2 regions of the Arthrobacter sp. MDT2-34-1 genome follow, and region 1 is predicted to be linked to the other one. Evidence: predicted binding sites of a transcription regulator. Region 1 holds the regulator's gene; the other holds the start of a gene.

Region 1 (8,177 bases):
ACCGATCCGGCCCTGCGCCGCGGCCTCGAAGAGGAGCTGGAAAGGCTCGGCCTCGCAGCGATGCGGGAGCGGTTGCGGCAGGTCGACCCGGTGTCCGCCGGGCGGCTGGCCGACGCCCGCCGGGTTATCCGGGCGCTGGAAGTGCGGCAACTGACCGGGCGTCCGTTCAGCTCCTACATGCCGGAGCGGGAGTATGTCCGCCCGACCGTGCAGATCGGCCTCCGGGTGGACCGCGAGCGGCTTAAGCACCGTCTGGCCGGCCGCGTCCATACGATGGTGGAACGCGGGCTGCTGGAGGAAGTCGCGGCACTGGACCGGCAGGGCCTGCGCCAGGGCCGGACTGCCTCGCGCGCGCTCGGCTACGCCCAGTTCCTGAAGGTGGTCGACGGTGAATGGACCCGGGACGAGGCCGCCGAGGACACCATCGCCGCCACCCGCAAGTTCGCCCGGCGCCAGCTGACCTGGTTCCGCGCCGATCCGAGGATTCACTGGCTGGACTGGGAGGATCCGCTGGCGGCGGACAAGGCGGCAGCGCTCATCGCTAAGCTTGAGCCGTGAACAACCCCATGCCTGATCATCTGTCGGCCCTCGCCGGGCTGCCCTTTGCCAAGGGACACGGCACCGGCAACGACTTTGTGCTCATTGCCGATCCCGACGGGGCCAAGCGCCTCGGGGCCGAGGCGGTCGCCGGCCTCTGCCACCGCCACCTCGGCATCGGCGCCGACGGGCTCATCCGTGCGGTCCGGTCCCGGCATCTTCCCGAGGGCCGCGAGCTGCTGGAGAGCGCGCCGGAGGCCGAGTGGTTCATGGACTACTACAACGCCGACGGCTCGACCTCGGAAATGTGCGGCAACGGGGTCCGCGTCTTCGTGCACTTTCTGCTGGCCGAAGGACTCGTCCAGCTGCCGGCCGGCGAGTCGCTGACCATCGGGACCCGGGCGGGAACCAAAACGGTCAGCCGGTCAGCCAACGGCTACGCCGTGGACATGGGACCGTGGGAGTTCATCTATCCGGCGGAGGCTGCCGCCAGGGCGATGGATTCGACGGTCAGCGCAGGCGGCCTCCAAGTGCCGCGGCCGGCACTGTCGGTGAGTCTGGGGAACCCGCACACAGTGGTCGCCCTCGCCGGGCTCGAAGAACTGGCCGCCACCGAGTTGTTCCACGCGCCGGCGGTAGACCCGGTCCCGGAGAACGGAACGAATGTTGAGTTTGTCGTGCCGGCGGAACCCCTCGTCGCCGACGGCGCCGGGCACATCAGCATGCGCGTGCACGAGCGCGGGGTAGGGGAGACCCAGTCCTGCGGGACCGGCGCCTGCGCTGCCGCCGCCGCCATCCGCTACTGGGCGGGTGCGGGCGCACCCGACGACTGGCAGGTCGGCGTGCCGGGCGGCGTTGTCCGGGTCCGGTTCATCCCTGCGGCCGACGGACGGGAACATGTGGAGCTGAGCGGCCCCGCCGTGCTCGTGTCCCGAGGCGTGGTGGCCTGACCGAAGCGGCTCAGCCGGCCCGCCGCACGCAGAGCACCCGGAACGTCTTTGCGGTGCTTTCACGGCTGACCGCGTAGTCTGACGGCAGTTCGGCCGCGAGCCAGCGCTGCAGCGAGTCCGATCCCAGGTTCTTCTGGACGACCAGCCAGGCGGTGCCCCCGGGTGCGAGGCGGGGCAGCCACATCAGCAACAGTGCGTGAAGCTCGCTCTTGCCGATCCGAATCGGAGGATTGGACCAGATGGTGTGGAACTGCAGGGCCGGGTCAACGTCTTCCGGGCGGCAGGCACGGACGTTGGCCAGCCCCAGCGACGCGGCGTTGTCGTTGGTCAGGGCGATGCTGCGTTCATTGACATCCACGGCCAGCACCGTGGCATCGGGGGACTTCAGCCCCATGGTGAGCGCGAGCGGTCCCCACCCGCAGCCGATGTCGAGCAGGTTGCCTTCCGGAGCAGGCGGAGGGACCTCGTCCAAAAGCACCGCCGTGCCCTTGTCGAGGCCGTCCGGACTGAAGATGCCTCCAGCTGTTTGCAGCTGCCGCATGCGGCCATCCAGCTCGACGGCGAGGGTGCGGCGAACCTCGGGATTGCCTGGTTGCGCGCTGAAGTAGTGCTCTGTTCCCATAATCGGCCAGATTAGTGCGCAGCCCGCGGAATCGGTATCTAGGCCCACCTAAGCAACGTCCGCTCTGATACCGTGGGAGGCATGAAAAAGCTGTGATTGCGCCGTAACCTGCTGTCTCCGCTCGTAGGCGGACAGCGCGTGCCGATGGTTGAGGCCTTGACCTCCCCGGCCGCCGGGCAATCACCGTTCCCGAAGGCTCACTCGAGTCCCTTCTGATCCGGTGCCGCAGCCGCCGCAAGGGCTGCGGCGGTCCCCGGCACCCGCTGCTTGCCCTGCCGCCCGGCCGGGCGGCAGCCCCGCCTTTCCCGCCCGGCAGCGCCCGGGCCCATGCCAGGAGGACTTTTGGCGAATCATCCACAAACTGCATCTTCGGGCTCTGCCGGCCGCATCCCGGAGGACTACGATAAGACCACGGACATTTCGAAGGAGAGCATGACCACCAACCACCCCCAGCCGACACCGGAACCGGAAATGACGCCTGACGAGATCCAGGCGGTCATCGACCGAATCCTGGCCCGCGACACCGCGGCGCGAGGCAAACAGGGCGTCGGCGGCAGAGCCCAGGCACTCTCCGAACTTGATGCCGAGCATTCCGAATTCGACGGCGACCAGCAGGACCTCGCGGAACGCCGCGCCCTGCGGCGCGTAGCCGGCCTGTCCACCGAGCTTGAGGACGTCACCGAGGTTGAGTACCGGCAGCTGCGCCTGGAGCGCGTTGTCCTCGCCGGTCTCTGGACCGAAGGCACGGCCGACGACGCCGACAATTCCTTGCGGGAGCTGGCAGCGCTGGCCGAGACAGCCGGCTCCGAGGTGCTGGACGGTATTGTCCAGCGCCGGCTGAAGCCGGATCCGGGGACTTTCCTGGGCTCCGGCAAGGCCCAGGAACTGCGCGACATTGTGATGTCCACCGGCGCCGACACGGTCATTGTCGACGGCGAGCTGTCGCCGTCGCAGCGCCGCGGTTTGGAAGACATCGTGAAGGTCAAGGTCATTGACCGCACCGCGCTCATCCTGGATATTTTCGCGCAGCATGCCAAGAGCCGCGAAGGCAAGGCCCAGGTAGAGTTGGCCCAGCTTGAGTATCTGCTGCCCAGGCTCCGAGGCTGGGGCGAGTCCATGTCCAGGCAGGCCGGCGGCCGGGTGGGGGCGGCCGGCGGCGGCATTGGTTCCCGCGGGCCCGGTGAGACGAAGATCGAGCTGGACCGCCGGCGCATCCGTACCCGGATGGCGAAGCTGCGCCGGGAGATCACCGGCATGAAGCCCGCACGGGAAACCAAGCGCGCCAACCGCCGCCGCAATGCCGTGCCGTCGGTGGCAATCGCCGGCTACACCAATGCCGGCAAGTCGTCGCTGCTCAACCGCCTGACCGATGCGGGTGTGCTGGTCGAGAACGCGCTCTTCGCCACCTTGGATCCGACCGTCCGCCGGGCGGAAACACCGGACGGTATCGGTTACACGCTCGCCGACACGGTAGGGTTCGTCCGGTCGTTGCCGACGCAGCTGGTGGAAGCCTTCCGCTCCACCCTGGAGGAGGTTGCCGACGCCGACGTCATCCTGCACGTCGTCGACGTCTCGCATCCCGACCCGGAGGGCCAGATCGCCGCCGTGCGCGAGGTGCTGACCGAAATCGAAGCACGGCATATTCCGGAAATCGTCGTCTTGAACAAGGCCGATGCCGCCGATCCGTTCGTGGTCGAGCGACTGCGCCAGCGTGAACCGCGGCACGTCGTGGTCTCGGCGCGGACCGGGCAGGGCATCGATGAGCTGCTTCGGCTCGTCAGCGAGACGATCCCGCGGCCGAGTGTGAAGCTGCAGCTGCTGGTGCCCTACGACCGCGGCGAAGTGATTAGCCGCCTGCACAACGAAGACGCCGAGATCCTCTCCATGGAGCATGGCGGGGACGGCACGCGGCTCGACGTGATGGTGCGCGAGGGCCTGGCATCGGAGCTGGAACAGTTCCTGCGGCATGACTGACGTCCAGGTTCCCGCCGGTGAGGCGCTGCGGCTGCTTGACGTCGCCGTACAGGAGATGGGCGGGCAGCACCGTGCCGGGCAGCACGAGATGGCGGCGAAAGTAGCCGAGGCCTTCGAGCGCCGGCAACACCTGCTGGTGCAGGCGGGCACAGGCACCGGCAAGTCGCTGGCCTACTTGGTGCCGCTCATGGTCCAGGCGCTGGAGGGGGAGAAGCCGGCGATCGTCTCCACCGCAACATTGGCGCTGCAATCGCAGATCGTCAAGCGGGATCTGCCCCGGCTGTTGGAGGCCGTCGCCGACGAGCTGCCCAGGCCGCTGGACGTCGCTTTGCTCAAGGGCAGGAACAATTACCTCTGCCTGCACAAGCTCGCGGGCGGCTTTCCGGACGAGGACGCGCCGGCGGCACTGTTCAGCCTCGGCGAGGACGCGGTGCCGCATCCTTCTCCGGCCGGCGCAGCGTCGGCTTCCGGCGCCTCGGGCGCGCTGGGCAAGGAAGTCGTGCGCCTGCGCGAGTGGGCGCACGAGACCGAAACCGGGGATCGGGATGAACTGGTGCCCGGTGTCAGCGATCGGGCCTGGCGGCAGGTCTCCGTCGGCTCCATGGAGTGCCTGGGCGCCCAGAAGTGTCCCCTGGCCGCCGAGTGCTTCAGCGAACTGGCACGGGGCCGCGCGGCGGAGGCAGACATCGTGATCACGAACCATGCCATGCTGGCCATCAACGCCTTCGAGGGCGTCGCGGTACTCCCGGACTATGACGTGGTGGTCATCGACGAGGCCCATGAGCTGCAGGACCGCGTCACCAGCGCCGTCGCGGGGCAACTCTCCGCCGCCATGGTGCGTACCGCCGCCTCGACGGCACGCAAACACACGGGGATCAGCGTGGAGCCTTTGAACTCCGCCGCCGATGCGCTGGAGGACGTCCTGCAGTCGGTGCCCACCGGCCTGCTGGCGGCCGGCCTCCGCGAGGAGCATGAGCTGGTTCTTGCGCAGGTACGGGAAGCGGCCCGCGCGGCGCTCTCCGACTCGAAGCCCGAGGGTGCGGGGGCAGCGGACGGCGGACGGCAGATGGCGCGCTCACGGCTCGCGGCCGTGCTGGAACTGGCCGAACGGCTGCTGTCCGCTCCGGACTCCCGGGAGGTCATCTGGGCGACCCGTCCCAGCACCTATGGCGAGGCCGGCGACTACGCCGCCAATGACGACCAGCCGGCAACGTTGAACATAGCGCCGCTCTCGGTGGCGTCCCGGCTGCGTGAGGGCTTGTTCGACGACCATACCGTTGTGCTGACATCGGCGACGTTGTCGGTCGGGGGGACCTTCGATGCCGTCGCCGGGTCGCTCGGACTGCTCGGAGCCGGCGCGCCCGCCTATTCCAGCGTGGACGTGGGCAGCCCCTTCGATTACCCCAGGCAGGGCGTGCTCTACGTGGCGTCGCATCTGCCGAAGCCGGGCCGGGGCACCAGCCCGGAACAGCTCGATGAACTCGAGGAGCTGCTGCTGGCCTCGCGCGGCGGCGCCCTGGGCCTGTTCTCCTCGCGGCGTGCGGCAGAAGAAGCCGCGGCCGAGATGCGCGGGCGCACCGACCTGACCATCCTGTGCCAGGGCGAATCGTCGATGGGCGCGCTGGTCCGCCAATTCGCCGAAGAGCCCGACACCTGCCTGTTCGGCACCATGACGCTCTGGCAGGGCGTCGACGTTCCCGGTTCCGCGTGCCGGCTCGTGGTCATCGACCGGATTCCGTTCCCCCGGCCGGATGACCCGCTCACGACTGCCCGAACCCGGTCCGTGGCGCAGTCCGGGGGAAACGGTTTCATGACGGTCTCGGCGACCCATGCGGCCGTGCGGCTGGCCCAGGGAGCCGGCAGGCTGATCCGCGCGTCAAACGACCGTGGAGTGGTGGCCGTGTTGGACTCCCGGCTGGCGACGGCGCGCTACGGGAGTTTCCTCCGCAGCGCCCTGCCGCCCTTCTGGAGTACCAAGGACGGCGCCACGGCCCGCCAGGTCTTGGAAAGGCTGGCTACGGCCTCAGCCTGAACGGGCTGGGGGCACGCCCGTTCCGGAGCGAGCGGGGCCCTGCCCGGGGACCGCCCGTGCGGGCAGGGGATCCCGGGGTGGCTGCAGCGCGGACCGGGGAGACCGGGCGCGTCAGAGGGCCCGCATCACCGAGACAACCTTGCCCATGATGGTTGCGTGGTCGCCCAGAATCGGTTCGTACTGGGTATTCTGCGGCAACAGCCAGGTATGGCCGTCGCGCTGCCGGAAGGTCTTGACCGTTGCTTCGTCGTCGAGCAGCGCCGCCACGATGTCGCCGTTCTCGGCCGTGTGCTGCTGGCGGACCACGACCCAGTCGCCGTCACAGATGGCCGCATCGATCATGGAATCGCCCGAGACCCTGAGCATGAACAACTCGCCGTGTCCCACCAGTTGCCGCGGCAGGGGCATGACGTCCTCGACCGCCTGGTCCGCCAGGATCGGCCCGCCCGCTGCGATCCTTCCCACCAGCGGCACCATCGCCGTGTCGGATGACGTGGTCAGCTCGGATACGGCGACGCCGCTGGAGCTGCGCAGCTGTTGCGGTTCATCGACTCCGACGATTTCCACACCCCCGTGCTCGAGTGTCAGCGGGGTCAGGATTTCCATGGCACGGGGACGCTTGGGGTCCCGCCTGATGTAGCCCATCTTCTCCAGTTGGGCCAACTGGTGCGTGACGCTGGACAGGCTTGCCAGACCGACCGTGTCACCGATCTCGCGCATGGACGGAGGGTATCCGTGGGACATGACGGAGCGCTGGATGGTTTCCAGAATCTTCTTCTGCCGCGGCGTCAGGCTGCGCCCCACTTTGACGGGCCGGCCGCGTCGCTTCGCTCCGGCAGTGGTGGTGGTCTCTTCCGACATGTCCGGCCCCGGTCTCCCCGTAGTGGTCCCTGCGCCGGCGCCGTAGCGGAACCGCACATGGACTGTTGTCTCAACTGTTTTGTCGGTGGCGGCTGATGCACTGCTCTTACTGCCGCCCGACGCTTACAACGCTAGGCGAGGCGGTAGCGAATTTCAAACATTTGTTCGACTGAGTCTCGACAATGTTCGATCACCAGTGCTAAAACTGTAAGAGACGCATTCGAAGATACGTTCGAATATCGTTGCAAGACGATCGAAACCAGCCGAAATAGATCGAATATCGGAAAGGTGGCACCATGTCCGCCCAGCTCGCACCGCAGCCCGCCGGCCTTCGTACCAGCACAGGCCTGCGGCTGACCCGCCGCGGCCGTTTGTTGCTGATCGGCCTGCCGCTGATGCTCGCCGCGGCCGCAGCCCTGACCCTGATCGGTTTCTTCACGGCTCCGGCAATGGCCGCCGCCGGGGGGCTGGGACCTGGACCGGCGGCGACCGTCACGGTCGTCAGCGGCCAGACACTGTGGGACATCGCAGTGCAGTCCGCCCCGGACCGCAACCCCCACGATGTCATTTTCGAGATCGCGCAACTGAACGGTCTCCAGGGGGACGTCGTCCATGCCGGACAGCAGCTGCTGGTCCCGTCGGCGCGCTGAGGCAGCCGTAATATGAGCTGCTTCGGCCCGCCCGATTCCTGCCCCGGGCGGGCCGAAGCTTAAACTGGACCGGTGAGTGAGCAGCTAGAACGCCTGAACCGCCTGCCGTTGCGGGAAAATCTCCGGGGCCTGGAGCCGTATGGCGCGCCCCAGCTGGAGGTTCCCGTCCTCCTGAACGTCAACGAAAACACCCATGGCCTGCCCGATGCTGTCCGTCAGGCCATCGTCTCGGCCGTCAGCGAGGCTGCCGCGGGTCTGAACCGGTATCCGGATCGCGAGTTCACGAAGCTGAGGACGGCGCTGGCCGGCTACTTGGGGCACGGCCTCACCGCAGAGAACATCTGGGCCGCCAACGGATCGAACGAGGTCCTGCAGCAAATCCTCCAGGCCTTCGGCGGCCCCGGCCGCACCCTGCTGAGCTTCCCGCCCACCTATTCCATGTACCCGCTGCTGGCCAGCGGGACGGACACGGATTATCTGGCCGTCCCGCGGGGGGCAGACTTCACGCTGTCCCCGGACGCTGCCGCCGCCGCTGTGGCCGACTCCGGGGC
Region 2 (8,177 bases), on a different contig from region 1:
ACTCAGCAGCCTCCTCCATCCGCTCTTCGAATTCCCGCACTTCAGAGGCGCGGCTTTGGGCTTGTTCGGTGACAACCTTCGCCAGAGCGTCTTGCTGGAGGGAGATAAACAGGGCGACCAATCTTGCCAGGTCGTCAGGACTCCCATGCCACGGCGAGGATTGAATTGACCCCTTTGAACGCCTTGCTGATGATGTGCTCACGTAGCCCGTGCCTTCCGCAATCCGATGATCTCCGACCACTATTGTGCCTCAGGCATCTATTTGTAGTTAACCGTTTAGTAGGACGTGCTGCGTATCGAACACCCCGACCTCCTCGCTTCCGCTGTAGGTGCATGGCCCGCCCGTCCTGCACCCCGTATAACCTCGGTCCATTTGACGAGCCATCCGGGCTTCACGACCTTACTGCGTCGGGTGACACAAGTCGGGAAGGCTACCTTGCTGCGACTGCGCACAAGGGGTCATATTTACAAGTTGTCCCGTTGTTGACGTCGGTGCGGCCGCCGGCCCACCACGGGATGATGTGGTGGGCTTCGGTCCAGAACGCGGGCATGCTGCACCCGGGGAAGGCGCAGCCCTTGTCCCGGGCGACCAGGGCCCGGCGGATGGCGCGGTTGAAGAACCGTTGGGACCGGCCCAGGTCCAGGATTTCGCCCTCGGATCCCAGGACGGCCGGAATGATTTCGGCGTCGCAGGCCATCCGGCGGACCGTGGTGGCCGAGACCGGGCCGTTGAAGACCGCGCTACCGCCGCCGGAGAGCAGTCCGGCCAGCTGGTCGTATCCGGTGGTGACGATCACCTGGGTGCGGTGCCCGCCCGAGTCCGGAAGCCTGCCGGTGTTCAGCGCGATCCGGCACGCCCCGACCAGTCCCGCGAGCAGCTTCTGCGCCCGGGTGGCGCCATCCATCGCCTCCACCACGGCCGGATCCACGCCGGCGAAATCATCCCTGCCGGGGCGACCGGCTCCGGCAGCCGCGCTGCCCTCCGCAGCGGCCCCGTCCGTCCCACCCGCATCAACGGCACCGACTCCGCCCCTGCCCGCTTCCGTGGTACCGGTGCCGGTTCCAGTTCCAGTTCCAGTTCCAGTTCCAGTTCCAGTTCCAGTTCCAGTTCCAGTTCCAGTTCCATCATGGTTACCGCCGCCGTTGGCCGTGCCGGCGACCGTGGTTCCGCCACCTTCGGTGCGGGACTCCCCAGAACCGGCCGGTCCCGCGTCGGACGGGCTGTTGGCGGCAGGGTGGGTGGCGGCAGGGGCTGTGGCGGCGGTTTCGATGGCGTCGGGGCGGATCCTTGGGTTCGCGGCGCTGTTCATCACGGTGGCGAGGGCTTCGTACTGGGCGTCGGTGGTGTTGATGACGAACTGGTGCAGCCCGCGGCGCCGGCCGCGGTAGAACATGCCCTGCCGGGCCCGCAGTTCCTCCTGGGACGGTTCGGCACCGTCCTGGTCGACCGCCGTTTCCCACGTCCTGGCCACCATCACCAGGGTGTCCGCGTCGGCGTCCGCGGCCTGCCGGACCAGTGACGCTTCCATCGCCTGCAACGCCTGCGGGCTACCGGCGTGGCGGGCCCGGTCCAGGGAATCGACCACCAGGGCCGCGGCCTGGCCGCTGACCTGCCCGCCGGCCATGGCCTCGGCCAAGACCGGCAGCGCCGGCGCACCCGGTTCCCCGTCCAGCCGGACCGGCGCGGTGATCGCCTTGCCGACCCGTAGCCGGCGCCGCGCCTCGACAATCCCGATTCCCAGCCGGGAGCGCAGATACTCCGCCGTGTTGGCGAACTCCGTCTTGCGGCGGCGCCGCACCTGCTGCGCCCCGGACTCCTCCGGGGCCGCGGTGGTCGCGCTCCCGGTGCTGATCGCCGCGGCCGGGTCCGCCCACTCCCCCGCCCCCGCGATGCCCGACGCGGCGGCACCGGGCTCCGCGGTGTTTTCCCCGATGGCGGCGATATCCGCCCGCTCCACTCCGGCGTCTGCGCCGGCGGCGGCGCTGGCTCCGAGTCCTGCCGCCGCGTGTTCCCCGTTGGCGGCGATGTCCGCCCGCTCCACCGCGTGGGCGCCGACCGCCTGCAGGAACTCCACGAGCTTCGACACGCCCTCGACCGCCGCCACCGTGTTGGCCAGGTCCCGGGTGCACAGGGACGACAACTCAACGGGGAAGCGGTCGGCGACATCCTGCAGCAGGACACACGCCTGGCCCAGGGGTGCTTCCATCTCCCCGGTGCGGTCCAACGGTGCAAGAGCCATACCACAATTTTATTCGTACACACATTCGATAGCCATCAAAAGGGCCCAGTGTGTAGGAGTAGTGCCACGCAACTGAAGCAACTGGTGAACAGAGGTTTGATTTCGCGGCAAAGAAATAGCGGCCGCCTGCGAACGGTGCAGGCGGCCGTGCAGCTGCCCGCGAACCGTCGCGCAGCTGCACTTCGGTGGTAATCATTTCGCAGCTCCGGGAAGGCGGACCGCAACCGGTGGGTCATCCCTGTGACCGTCGGATTGCTCACGTGTGAAGGTTACCGGGACCGGGCGCGGCTTTCGGCAGCGCGGCGGAATCCGGTAAGGGCGGTACGTGGTCTTAGGGGTGACGAAGAAATGGTCTGCAATCTCTCTTGCTTGAAGAGGTAGGGGTTTGGGCAACGGCGATGCACGTCTGAAGCGTCACCTTCGTTGAACATTCATTACGTATCCCCAAACTGCAGTCGCGAGCAATACAACAGCGCACAGAAGGATAGCTGCTTTAGGAACTGCTTGACTCGAATCCAAAACGAGCGCGGCGAATAGCGCCGCCAACAGTGCAAAGATCGCCATGGACATATATACAGCGATATGCTGCCTCTTACGCATGCCCTGCCTCGATTCGCTTGGGCTGACTGCACTTGAACAAGAGTCCGCAGCTCCTATGCTCGGTGCCCGCGGAGACCACGGCCCCAACCACTAGCGGAGCCGCAGCAGCCCCCACTACAGTCCGCCCACGGTGAGCACCGGCGAGAGGACGGGCGGGATGTCCAGCGGGGCACGCCGAGCTCCTGCTCGACGACGATCGGGTCCCACCCGCCGCCGTATTAGATGCGTGTACTAGACATGAACCTGCCTCCCCGGTATTGGAACGAGTGTAATGCAGGTCACACAAATAGGAGATAGCCTCGGTCCGAACGTATCGGACCGGGGCTATTTTCCTATGTCTGCTAGGAAACAGGGTAAAAGTTCCGAAATTTTAGCGCTTCAGGTTAGTCAGTTCCTGCAGCACCTCGTCGGAGGTGGTGATGATGCGGGCGTTGGCCTGGAAGCCGCGCTGCGCGACGATCAGGTTGGTGAATTCCTGCGACAGGTCAACGTTCGACATTTCCAGCGAGCCGCCGGAGAGTGTACCGAGGCCACCGGTGCCGGCGGTTCCAAGTTCCACCTGGCCGGAGTTGGCCGTGACGCGGTACGACGAAGAGCCAGCCTTTTCAAGGCCTGCCGGGTTGGTGAAGTTGGCCAGTGCAACGCGGCCGACGACAGCCTGGTCCCCGTTACTAAAGGATCCCATGAGTGTGCCATCCGGGCTCATGGTGAAGGATTCAAGGGTTCCGGCCGCACGACCGTTCTGACTGTCGAATCCAACGGTAGTCATGCCTGCGTAACCGCTGAGACTCGTCAGATTAACGTTGATGCCGTCAACCGCCATGGGGCCGCTAGGCGTCAGGACGCCGTTCCCGTTGAGCGCAAGCGATGCACCGACAGTCCCGCTGCCGGTCTTGGAGACATCCCAGCCGTCTGGTGTCCGAGTGAACGTCAGGGAGAGGCTGGCCTTGGTGCCGTCCGCCTTAAAGACCTCAACATCGCGGACGAGGGCATCTGCTTGCTTCGCGTCAGACGGAAGGTTCCCTGCGAGCACTGCCTCGGAAGTGGCACGGGCCTTGGAAATGGCGTCGGGGGAAAGATCGATTGCGCCAATGGGGCCGCCAACGGGCATGTTTCCGTCGGCATCTGCCATCCAGCCCTGCAGGATTGCACCGTCCGGGGAGACGAGGCGCCCCATGGAATCGAGTTCGAAGGCGCCGGCGCGGGTGTAGAGCTGCTCGCCGCCCTTGGTGGTGACGAAGAATCCGTCGCCGGAGATCATCATGTCGGTGGCCTTGCCCGTGGCCTGCGAGGAGCCCTGGGTGAAGTTGGTGGAGATGCCGGCCACCTGCACGCCGAGGCCCACCTGTGCGGGATTGGTGCCGCCGGCCTGGGCCTGCGGGCCGCCTGCGCCCTGCGTCATCTGGGACAGGGTGTCCTGGAACTGGACGGAGGAGGCCTTGAAGCCGGTGGTGTTGACGTTGGCGATGTTGTTGCCGGTGACATCAAGCATGGTCTGGTGGGAGCGGAGTCCGGAGATTCCGGAGTAGAGCGAGCGGAGCATGATCAGCGCCTTTCGGAGGGTGGAACGGACGGGTAATTCAGTGATTGGGAAAATTTGGTGGCGGCATAAGCCGGCTTAGGGGGAAACATCTCAGGCGGCGGCACCCCCGGTGGTACCGGCGGCGCTGGCCACGGAGTCGGTGCCCGGCGCATCGGTGCCGCTGGCACCCGAGGCAGCACCGGCGTCGTTGGCACCCAAGCCGGAGGCGCCGGCGTCGTTGGTGGCTTCACCAGTACCCGACTCCCCCGGGGCGCCGGCCGCGGTGATCCCGGCGACCAGATCCAGCGGGATTTCCCGGCCGTCAACGATCACCTGCGGGACCGGCCCGGCATAGGACACCGAAGTGGCGGTTCCCGTGACGAGCGAACCGTCCGCGCCGTAGTAGCTGACCTCGCGGCCCACCAGCGACGCGGCTACGCCACGCATCTGCAGGGAGAAGTTCTCCTCGCTGGTGGTGGTCATGGTCGCGATGCTTTCCATCATGGCCAGCTGCGTGGACTGCGAGATCATCTGGTTGGTGTCCATCGGCGAGCTGGGGTCCTGGTTCTGCAGCTGGGTGACCAGCAGGTGCATGAACATCTCGCCGTCCATGGACTGCTTCGGTGCGCGCACGGGCGGGGCGGTATACGTCGGGGCGACTGTGCCAACGGGCGCGACTGAGTCGGTGGGCATGGTTCTCCTTGTCTCAGGCCAGCACGTCGAGGCTGGTCGATATCCCGTAGGGGCGTCTCAGGGCGGATGGGTCGGTGGTGTCCGGGGCCGGGTCGGCGGCGGTTCGGGTGGCCGCGCCGGGGCGGCCTTCCTGCCCCTGGGGGCCGCCGGAGGGCCGGCCGTCGGGGCCGAACTGCATGCCGGGGCGCGCATCGTTCGGGCGGTTCTGGTTGGACAGGTCAAGGTTGGCGTTCAGGCCGGTGGCCGCAAGATCGCGCTTCAGGTCGGCCATGACGGCGCGCAAGGCGTCGCGGCCCGCGTCATTCGGCGCGAAGAGCTCCACGCGGACGCCCTCCCCCGTCACGTGGGCTCGGACGGTAACCGGGCCCAGGTTGTCAGGGGTGACGCTGATGGTCATCACGTGCTCGCCGGGCTTGGCCTGCGCGAGGGTGAAGAGCGGGCGGGCCACCTGCGCGGTGAACGGCAGCTGCTGGTGCGGCGGGACGGGAGCGGGCGCCGTGGCGGGAGCGGCAGCCGCCGGCTGGGACACCGGGACCGGCTGCGCGGCGACCGGCACCTGGAGGCCCGGCTGCAGCTGTTCGCTCTCGCCGCGCACAGCTGCGGCCGCGGCTGTGGCGGTCGCTGCCGTTGCGGCCACACCAGTCGCGGCTCCGCCGTGAGCCGGAGTGCCCGGGGCGGGTTGTCCGGGAAGCACGACGCCGGTGGTCTGCTGCGTAGGAATGGTCGCCTGGGCTGCGGGCTGGGTGGGAGCCGGTTGCGCGACAGGGTCGGCGGGCTGGCTCCGGGCTGCGTCGCCTGTCCCGGCCACCGGCTCCACGCCGGTTCCGGCCGCGGGGGTTGTCGCGGCGGCTGTCGCTGCTCCAGCGGCCGGCCCGGGTGCACCGGTGTCTGTTGCGGCAGCACGTGCCAAGGTGACAGCCGGACTTCCTGCGCCTTGCCCGGCGACGCCCTCGCCGTCAACATGGCCAGCGGCGGACGGGGCACCAGCCAGGGTTGCTGCTGCTGCGGCGTGGGAAGCAGCGTGGCTAACCGGGCTGGCGACAACGGATGCTCCGGCGCCGCCTGCGGTGCCGTGGGCAGAGACAGGCCAGCGACCGGTACCGATAAATGCACCGGCTGCACCCGCTACACCGAGGCCATTGGAAGCGCCCCCGCCGGCCGACTGCTCACGTCCAGCGGCAGCATCGGCTGGCACCGCGGGCTGAGCCGCGTCGCCACCCTCTTCGCTGACCTGCGTGACCGCGATCGTCGTTTCGCCGGCGGTGAGGCCTTGCCCGGCAAGGAGCGGCCAGGGCACTGGATCAGTGGCTGCGGTACTGCGGGCCGGACCTGTGACAGAACCGGTGGTGCCGGCGCCTGGCTGCGATGCAGCACCGCGACCGGCTTCGGCCCGGGCAGTTCCGGACTCGGCGGCACCCGCGGCACCGGCGGCAGCCTCGGCACCGCCCCCGGCGGAGGCACCGCCGTCGTGCTTGGAACGCTTGGCGGAAGCAGCGGAACCGTGCCTCAGCGCATCCTGCATGGCGGCGTCGAAGCCGGGAGACGAGGAGCGCGCGGCAGCCGGCGCGCCGGCACGGGCGGAGGACGCCGGGGCGACGGGCAGGGAGTTCACGGGCAGGCTCATGCGGTTCGTCCCCTCGCCATGGCCGCCTGCGCGGCGGCCAGCAGGTCGGTCAGCTGTCCGGCGCCGCCGGAGCCCTGACCGCCGTTGATCGAGGCCAGTCCAGTGTTTCCGGTCTGGCCGGAGAGCATGGCGGTGATCGCGCCGGCCGTGCCGTTCTGCCCGGTGAGCATGGAGCTCAGCCCAGTGGACGTAGAGAGCTGGGCTGCGCCGATCAGTTCGGTCAGCGCGCTCTGCTGGTCCGCGCTCAATCCGGCGGCGCCGGCAGCCACGCCGGAACCGGCGCCTGCTGCCTGGACCGAGGACTCCTCGGGCAGGATGCGGCGGATGGTGGTGAGGTTGGAGTCGTTCTCCCAGGCGTCCCGGACCTTAATCGTGTCGCCGGGTTGCGGGGCGTCGATGGCCTTGCCGTTGCCCAGGTAGATGGACACGTGGCCGCCGTCAAAACTGAAGAGCAGGTCGCCGGGCTTGGCGTCGGCCATGGAAGCCACCGGCGTGCCTTCCTTCATCTGGTCCCAGGTGACGCGCGGCAGGTCGATGCCAATGTCGCGGAAAGCATGCTGCACGAAGGACGAGCAGTCGAGGCCGACGGACGCGTCGTTGCCGCCCCAGACGTAGGGCAGGCCCACGTACTTCTCCGTGGCCTTAATCAGCTCGGCGGCGGTCCCGGTCGCGGCACCGGTCCCGTTCGCGGCGCCGGGCCCGGAAGCGGCGCCTGCGGGGGCCTGGGCTGCTGCCGTCAGCGCGTCGGCAAACGCGCTTGCCGTGGCGCCGCCGGTGCTGCCGGCCGCGGTGGCCCTGGCCGCGGCTTCCGCGGCGGGGGCGGGCTGGGCGAGCTGGGTCAGTGTGGACTGGATCTGCTGGATCCGCCCGAGGGTGTCGGTCATGCTCATCGTCCGTCGCCGCCCCGGGCGCCGGTGGACAGTTCGTCCAGCACCAGCTGTTCGCGCCGCAGCTCTTCGAACGCCTCGGCCGCGAGGTGTCGCGTCTCGAGCTTCTCCAGGCCCACGGACTGCTTGCGCACGGCGAGGAACTCCTGCTGGGCCTGCTGCGCCTCGTTCCGCCGGGCCAGGTCCAGGTTTTCCAGGTCGGCCAGCATGCTGCGCGAGGCGGAGCGGGCCGCGGCCACCGCGTGCAGCGTGGCCGCATCGGAGACTTCGCTGATGATCTCGCCCAACTCGTCGCGGGCAGCCACCACCCGGGCGCCGGACTCGCGGGCGCGGTGGTTCGCGGCGGCGAGGTTGCCGGCGGCCTGGTCCTGCTGAAGCTGGCGCAGCCGCAGCAGCCCGGCCAGGGGGAAGGATCGTGCCATCTCTACATACCTCCAAGGGTGCGGGCCAGGCGGTGCAGTTGCTCCCACGACTGCGCGGCCGGCGTCTGGTCATCCATCCGCTGCTGCAGGAACAGGTTGATGTCGTCTTCGTGCTGGACGGCCGCGTCCACCAGCGGGTTGGAACCGGGCTGGTAGGCGCCCACGTCCAGCAGGTCCTGCGCGGCCTTG

Evidence for each region. Region 1 encodes LexA, which represses DNA repair genes until DNA is damaged. Its sites were predicted from a motif close to TCGAACANNTGTTCGA; they were not measured.
Region 2: a site for LexA is predicted at 2,254-2,269, ahead of AC5RVV_RS05910 (HNH endonuclease signature motif containing protein). Genes of this name have one in related genera too.

What each region holds. Positions count from the first base shown of each region.
Region 1 is NZ_JBNHGO010000004.1:31,010-39,186, reverse strand. Features, by position in the region: gene miaA (tRNA (adenosine(37)-N6)-dimethylallyltransferase MiaA) at 1-558, shown strand, start outside; gene dapF (diaminopimelate epimerase) at 567-1,487, shown strand; gene AC5RVV_RS16030 (class I SAM-dependent methyltransferase) at 1,498-2,109, opposite strand; gene hflX (GTPase HflX) at 2,542-4,083, shown strand; gene AC5RVV_RS16020 (ATP-dependent DNA helicase) at 4,076-6,115, shown strand; gene lexA (transcriptional repressor LexA) at 6,227-6,976, opposite strand; gene AC5RVV_RS16010 (LysM peptidoglycan-binding domain-containing protein) at 7,273-7,626, shown strand; gene AC5RVV_RS16005 (histidinol-phosphate transaminase) at 7,699-8,177, shown strand, end outside.
Region 2 is NZ_JBNHGO010000001.1:1,297,112-1,305,288, forward strand. Features, by position in the region: gene AC5RVV_RS05905 (hypothetical protein) at 1-202, opposite strand, end outside; gene AC5RVV_RS05910 (HNH endonuclease signature motif containing protein) at 432-2,240, opposite strand; gene AC5RVV_RS05915 (flagellar hook protein FlgE) at 3,211-4,383, opposite strand; gene AC5RVV_RS05920 (flagellar hook assembly protein FlgD) at 4,474-5,055, opposite strand; gene AC5RVV_RS05925 (flagellar hook-length control protein FliK) at 5,069-6,679, opposite strand; gene AC5RVV_RS05930 (C40 family peptidase) at 6,676-7,563, opposite strand; gene AC5RVV_RS05935 (flagellar FliJ family protein) at 7,566-7,988, opposite strand; gene AC5RVV_RS05940 (FliI/YscN family ATPase) at 7,991-8,177, opposite strand, start outside.